2 regions of the Methylobacterium sp. EM32 genome follow, and region 1 is predicted to be linked to the other one. Evidence: riboswitches for the same ligand, from Rfam matches in the RefSeq annotation. Region 1 holds a riboswitch; the other holds the start of a gene.
What was found. Region 1 has a riboswitch for cobalamin ahead of ABZT49_RS26175 (TonB-dependent receptor). Riboswitches for the same ligand answer to the same signal wherever they lie in the genome.
Positions count from the first base shown of each region.

Region 2: it holds a riboswitch for cobalamin, as region 1 does, so the genes downstream of both, ABZT49_RS10780 (CbtB domain-containing protein) here and ABZT49_RS26175 (TonB-dependent receptor) in region 1, are expected to answer to the same signal.

Region 1 is NZ_JBEXZS010000195.1:29,414-32,511, forward strand. It holds gene ABZT49_RS26175 (TonB-dependent receptor) at 1-1,966, opposite strand, end outside; cobalamin riboswitch at 2,110-2,297, opposite strand; gene ABZT49_RS26180 (Trm112 family protein) at 2,405-2,608, opposite strand; gene ABZT49_RS26185 (LON peptidase substrate-binding domain-containing protein) at 2,658-3,098, opposite strand, start outside.
Region 2 is NZ_JBEXZS010000072.1:56,855-59,952, reverse strand. It holds gene ABZT49_RS10795 (prephenate dehydrogenase) at 1-15, opposite strand, end outside; gene cobO (cob(I)yrinic acid a,c-diamide adenosyltransferase) at 215-820, opposite strand; gene cobU (bifunctional adenosylcobinamide kinase/adenosylcobinamide-phosphate guanylyltransferase) at 817-1,365, opposite strand; cobalamin riboswitch at 1,458-1,659, shown strand; gene ABZT49_RS10780 (CbtB domain-containing protein) at 1,689-1,865, shown strand; gene ABZT49_RS10775 (CbtA family protein) at 1,954-2,700, shown strand; gene ABZT49_RS10770 (DUF1636 domain-containing protein) at 2,697-3,089, shown strand; gene cobW (cobalamin biosynthesis protein CobW) at 3,086-3,098, shown strand, end outside.

The DNA.
Region 1 (3,098 bases):
CGGCGACGCCCGCCGCCTCTCCGGGCAGGCGCGATTCATAATAGTAGGTGATCTGGTCGGCCCGGGCGTTCGTCAGGTTGAGCACGTCGAGGGCGAGGCTGACGCCATTGTCGAAGGCGTAGCCGATCCGGCCGTTGAGCAGGGCGGTCGGCTTCGAGCGCACCGAATTGTCCTCGATCAGGGGCCGCGGCCCGAAATAGCGGAAGCGCAGGGTCCCGAACCAGCCCTGGCCCTCGCCGAAGGTGACGCCCGCCGAAGCGATGGTGGTCGGTGCCTCCGGCACCCGCCGGCCGACCGGGTCGCGGTCGGCGAAGCGGGCATTGGTGAGGGTCAGGTCGCCCTCCAGCCGCAGCCAGGGCGTGACGGCGTAGTGGTTGCTCCACTCGATGCCGAAGCGGCGGGTCGGCCGGCTCGGCTCGGTGGTGCCGGTGTCGCCCTGGAACAGGTTCTCGGAGGCGAAGTCGAGCCTGAACAGGGCGAGGCTGGTCTCCAGCCCGGCGATCGAGCGGTTGCGGATCCCGACCTCGTGGCCCGTCGAGGGGACCAGGAACGGCGAGCGGGCGATATTGAACAGAGGGCTCGCCGGATCGACCGTCGCGGTGACGCCGCGGGCGTCGTTCGAGTGGAAGCCGCCGCCGTAATTCAGGTAGATCTCGGTATCCGCCCACGGCCCGAACACCGCGCCGAGCTTCGGGTTGACGATGCCGTCACGGGCTTTCCCTGAATTCGCGGCTGTGTCGGAGCGGACGTTGGCATAGTAGCCATCGGCCCGGAAGCCGACGCTGGTGCGCAGCCAGTCGGTCCAGCGCACCCGGTTCTCGTAGTAGAACGCCGCGCTCGCCTCCAGCACCCGGTCGTCGAGCACCGTCGAGCGGTATTGTCGGGCGGTGGTGTTGAACAGGCCGACCCGGATGTCGTCGGTGCGGGTCTGCACGCCGATCTCGTTCTCCATGGCCAGCCCGAACAGGTCGCCCTGGAAGACACGGCTGATTTCGCCGCCGCCGAGCACCCGGGCGTCGCGCTGGCGGAACTGATCGCCGTTGACCGGATCGTTCAGAAAGTAGGTGAAGTTGTTCCAGAGGTTCATCTGGTAGCGGATCACGTAGGCCGAGGCTCGCGTGATGCCGCCGGCATCCGACTGGCTCCAGCGCCCGGAGAGCGAGAAGCGCCCGGTGTCGCCGCCGTCGGTCGGATCGAGGCTGCCGTAGCGGCCGATGATCCCCTCCGCCACCGCGTGCTCGGGGATCTGGTTGGTGGCGTTCCACTTGGCCCAATAGGCCATGCCGGTGACGGAAAAGCCGTCCGTCGCCGTGCCCTGGCTGTAGCGGGCGACGCCGTTGAGCTTGCGCAGGGCATCGGGCACGACCCATGGCCCGTCATAGGCCTGCGCCTCGCCCGCGACGAGAAGGTTGCCGGCGCCGAGCGGCACCGAGGCCGCCGAGAGTCCGCGCCTGAAGCCGAAGCTGCCCAGCGTCGTCAGCGCGATGTTCCTGTCCAGTTTGTCGAGGTAGTCGATCCGCACCGAGCCGGCGGAGGCGAAGTCGCCGTCGCGGACGAAGTAGGGCCCTTTGTGGAATTCGACCGCGCCGACGAGCTCGGGGATCAGGAAGTTGAGGTCGGCGTAGCCCTGGCCATGGGCGTGGGTGCGCATGTTCACCGGCATGCCGTCGACGTGGATGGCGATGTCGGTGCCGTGGTCGAGGTTGAAGCCGCGCAGGAAGAACTGGTTGGCTTTGCCCTCGCCGGAATGCTGGGTGACGATCAGGCCCGGCACCGCCTCCAGCACCTCGCCCGGGCGGGTGACGGGCAGGCTGTTGATGACGGCCCCACTGACGATGCCGGCGCTCGCCGCCTCGACCGGGCGCAAGGCGCCGCCGATGCCGGTGATTCCGCCGGGATAGCCGGCGCTGGCCGCCCCCGGTGCGGCGGGGGCCGGCGCCTTCACCTCGATCTGGTCGAGGGGGATGGCGTCCTGGGCGTGAACGGCAACGGGCAGGCACGCGGCCAACGCCGCAAGGAACGGGAGACGGGAGACAGGCACGGGCGAGCCTTCACGGGCTGTGGCACGTCACCGTGGAGGCACCGACACACCCCGGCCGGCGCGGCCCACATGTGACCACGGCTGACGGCAGGTCTCCTGACTCGCGGGTCTCAGCCCTCGATCGTCTTCCCGGGTTCGCGGCCCAGTGACGTCGGTGATGGAGGGCTCGCCGCTCACAGTTGCGGGGGCAGCCGCGGCTTCTCGGCACCGCGTTCCCTTTTGATCCCCGAGGGGAACCGTCCCGTCGAGGTGTAGGCGGGACCGGGGCGGGCGCCAACGGGGCGCGCGCCGATTTGTCGGGCGTGTTGCCGGTTGTCGACGGGACACCGCGCGGGGTCCTGCTTTCCGCGCGACGCCGTCGCCTCAATCCGCCAGCGGCCGCGCCTCTTCCGGCAGCATGATCGGAATGCCGTCGCGGATCGGGTAGGCGAGCTTGGCCGAGCGGCTGATTAGCTCCTGGCGCGCGGAATCGTAGTCGAGCCGCTCCTTGGTCAGGGGGCAGACCAGGAGCTCGAGCAGCTTCGGGTCGATGCGGGTGGCCTCGAAGGAGGCGGGGGAATCGCTCACGGGACGTCCTTCCGAATGGTCCGGCGAAGGCCTTAGCCCAAAGCGCCGCCTATTGCAGCGTCGGCTCGGCGCCCGAGGCCCGCACCAGCTCCATCTCGGTCACGGCGATCAGCACCTCGGCCCGGGTCTTGAGGTCGGGCGCCTCCAGCATCGCCTGCTTCTCGCGCGGGCCGAACGGGCTCATCATGCACAGCGCATTCACCAGGGCCTCGTTCGGCGCCTCCTCGATCCCGGCCCAGTCGACCTTGAGGTCGTTGGCCTCGACGAAATCGCGCAGGGCCTTCAGCACGCCGGCGCGGTCCACCGCCTCTTCGCCGGCCCGGGCGTGGAAGTCGCTCTCGAACGGCGCGAAGGTGACCTTGCAGCGGCGAAAGCCCGTGGCGTTCGGCAGCTCCTCCTCGATCCGGAACCGGGCGATGCCGGTGAGCGAGATCAGGTAGCGGCCGTCGCCGGTCTCGGCGAACTGGGTCACGCGGCCGGCGCAGCCGAC
Region 2 (3,098 bases), on a different contig from region 1:
GGGGGAGGACGGCACGGGAGACCTCGGATCTGGGCGAGGTCGGCGGGCCGGGAAATTCCTGAGAGCCTCAACCGCCGACACGTCGCAGCGGTTGAGAGATGACGAGCACTCCGCCGCTAATTGCGCGGCGAATAATAGAATCCGGTCGGGCGGGCGCTGGTCATGGCCGAGCCTGTAGCCCCGAGCCGCCCTCCCCGTCAATCGGAACTCGCAATCAGAACTCGATGCCCTCCTGCGCCTTCACCCCCGCGGCGAAGTGGTGCTTCACCGAGCCCATCTCGGTGACGAGGTCGGCCGCCGCGATCAGCTCCGGCTTGGCGTTGCGCCCCGTCACCACGACGTGCAGGTCCGGCCGGCGCCGGCTCAACGCCGCCACCACCGCGTCGAGCGGCAGGTAATCGTAGCGCAGGGCGATGTTGAGTTCGTCGAGGATCAGCAGCCGGATCGACGGATCGGCCATCAGCGCCTCGGTCTTCGCCCAAGCGGCGCGGGCCGCCGCCATGTCGCGGTCGCGGTCCTGGGTCTCCCAGGTGAAACCCTCCCCCATCGTGTGCCACGCGACCTGATCTTGGAACCGCTCCAGCGCGAAGCGCTCGCCGGTCTCCCAGGCGCCCTTGATGTACTGCACCACCCCGACCCGCCAGCCGCGGCCGAGCGCCCGCAGCATCAGCCCGAAGGCGGCGGTCGACTTGCCCTTGCCGGGGCCGGTATGGACGATCAGCAGGCCCTTCTCGATCGTCTTGCCCGCGACCTCGGCGTCCTGCACCGCCTTGCGCTTCTCCATCTTGGCGCGGTGGCGCGCCGCCTCGTCGTCGCTCATTGGGCGTCTCCCTTGATGATCATCGGCAGGCCGGCCACCACCAGCACCACCCGGTCGGCGAGCGTCGCAAGCCGCTGGTGCAGGCGCCCGGCCTCGTCGCGGAACCGGCGGGCGAGCGCGTTCTCCGGCACGATGCCGAAACCGACCTCGTTCGAAACCAGCACTAATGGCCCGGCCGCCGTTCGGCAGGCCTCGACCAGCGAGCCGGTCTCCGCCGCAAGGTCGGCCGCCTCGTCTAGCATCGCGTTGGTCAGCCACAGGGTCAGGCAATCGACCAGCACCGGCCGCCCGGCCGGCGCCCGGGCGATCACCGTCGCCAGGTCGCGCGGCGCGTCGACCGTCTCCCAGGGCGGAGGCCGGCGGGCGCGATGCTCGGCGATGCGCGCGCGCATCTCGTCATCCCAGGCTTGCGCCGTCGCGACGTAGAGCCAAGGGCCCGGCCGCGCCTCGATCAGCCCTTCCGCGTAGCGGCTTTTTCCCGATCGGGCGCCGCCCAGCACCAGGGTCAGGCGCGAGGCGGCGTGGTCCGGATCCGGCACGGGCATCTCCTTGTCTGGCGAAGAACTCGGGGCCGCGAAAAACTCGGGGCCGGAGGTGTCGCGGCAGGCCGCGCCGATTGCAAGCCCGCAGGCGACCGGCTAGGGTCGGGCACGACGGTGCCTCGGCGACGAGGTGAAAAGGGAACGCGGGAGCCGGGCTTCTTCCGGTATGCCGCGGCTGCCCCCGCAACTGTGAGCGGTCACACACGGTCCGCCATCGGCCACTGGAGCGATCCGGGAAGGCGGTGGGCCAGCAAGACGCCGCGAGCCAGGAGACCTGCCGTCACCCCTTTCTCTCGACGCCGCCGGTGGGGCGGCAGGAGTTCGTCATGGTCGCGATCACCCGGTCCCTCTCCCCCGCCCTCGTCGGCGAGCGCCTGAGCGCCGTCCTCCTGGCTGCCACGCTCGGCATCGGGCTCCTGTTCGTCTCCGGCTTCGCGCCCGTGGTCGCGTTGCACAACGCCGCGCACGACTGGCGCCACGCCCACAACTTCCCCTGCCACTGACCAGGGCCTGACCCTCGCAAAGCCGCGCGGCCTGCGCCCTTGAGGGGCTGCGGGCCCGTGGCCCTTTGGTCGTGCAGGTGATCCCCCCATGACGAAACGTCTGCTCGCCGCGGCACTGGTCGCCGGCTTCCTCGCCGCGTGCGTGGCCTCGGTCCTGCAATTCGCCCTCACCTCGCCGCTGATCCTGGCGGCGGAGAAGTACGAGACGGCGGAGAGCGTGGCGCCGGCCAAACACGCCTTCGCCAACCCGTTGATCGTGCTGGCTCATGCCGGCCACGACCACGGGGCTGAGCCGCAATGGCAGCCGGCGCCCGGCCTGCCGCGCCTCGCTTTCACGGCGCTGGCGACGCTGGTGAGCGGTGTCGGCTACGCGCTGCTCCTCGGCGCGGTGCTGGTCGCCACCGGCCGCGCGGTGACGCCGTCCGAGGCGCTGAAATTCGGCATCGGCGGCTTCCTCGCCGCCAGCCTCGCGCCGGCGGTCGGGCTGCCGCCGGAACTGCCCGGTGCTGCGGCGGCCGCCCTCGAATCGCGCCAACTCTGGTGGGTCGCGACGGCGCTCGCCACCGCGACCGGCCTCTACCTGGTGGCGATCCGCCGCGGGCCCGCCGCGATCGCGGTCGGCCTCGCCCTCATCGTCGCGCCGCACATCTGGGGCGCCCCGCACGGGCCGGAAGAGATCTCCGCGATGCCGCCGGTCTACGCGGCGCAGTTCGCCGCCCGGTCGCTGGCGGTCGCCTTCGCGTTCTGGGCGGTGCTCGGTCTCGCCTTCGGCTGGGCCTGGAATGCCGTCGCCGGCACGAAGGGCGCTGCGCGCCGGAGCGAGGTGCCCGCGTGAGCGAGCCGACCTCCTCCGACCTCTGCACCCTCTACGTCTGCACCACCTGCCGCGACGCCGCCGATCCGGCCGACGGCCCCCGCGCCGGCGCGCGCCTGCACGATGCGCTCGCCCGGGCACTCGCGGCCCGGCCCGGCGCGCCGGTGCGGATCGAGCCGGTGGAATGCCTCTCGGTCTGCAAGCGGCCCTGCACGGTCGCGGTCGCGAGCCCCGGCCGCTGGACCTACATCTACGGCGACCTCGACCCCAAAATCTCCGCCGACGTCATCCTCGACGGCGTCGGCCTCTATGCCGGGACCCCGGACGGCCTCGTGCCCTGGCGCGAGCGTCCACAGGAATTCCGAAAGGGCGTCGTCGCCCGCATCCCTCCCGCGCCGGTGACCCCATGACCATCCTCA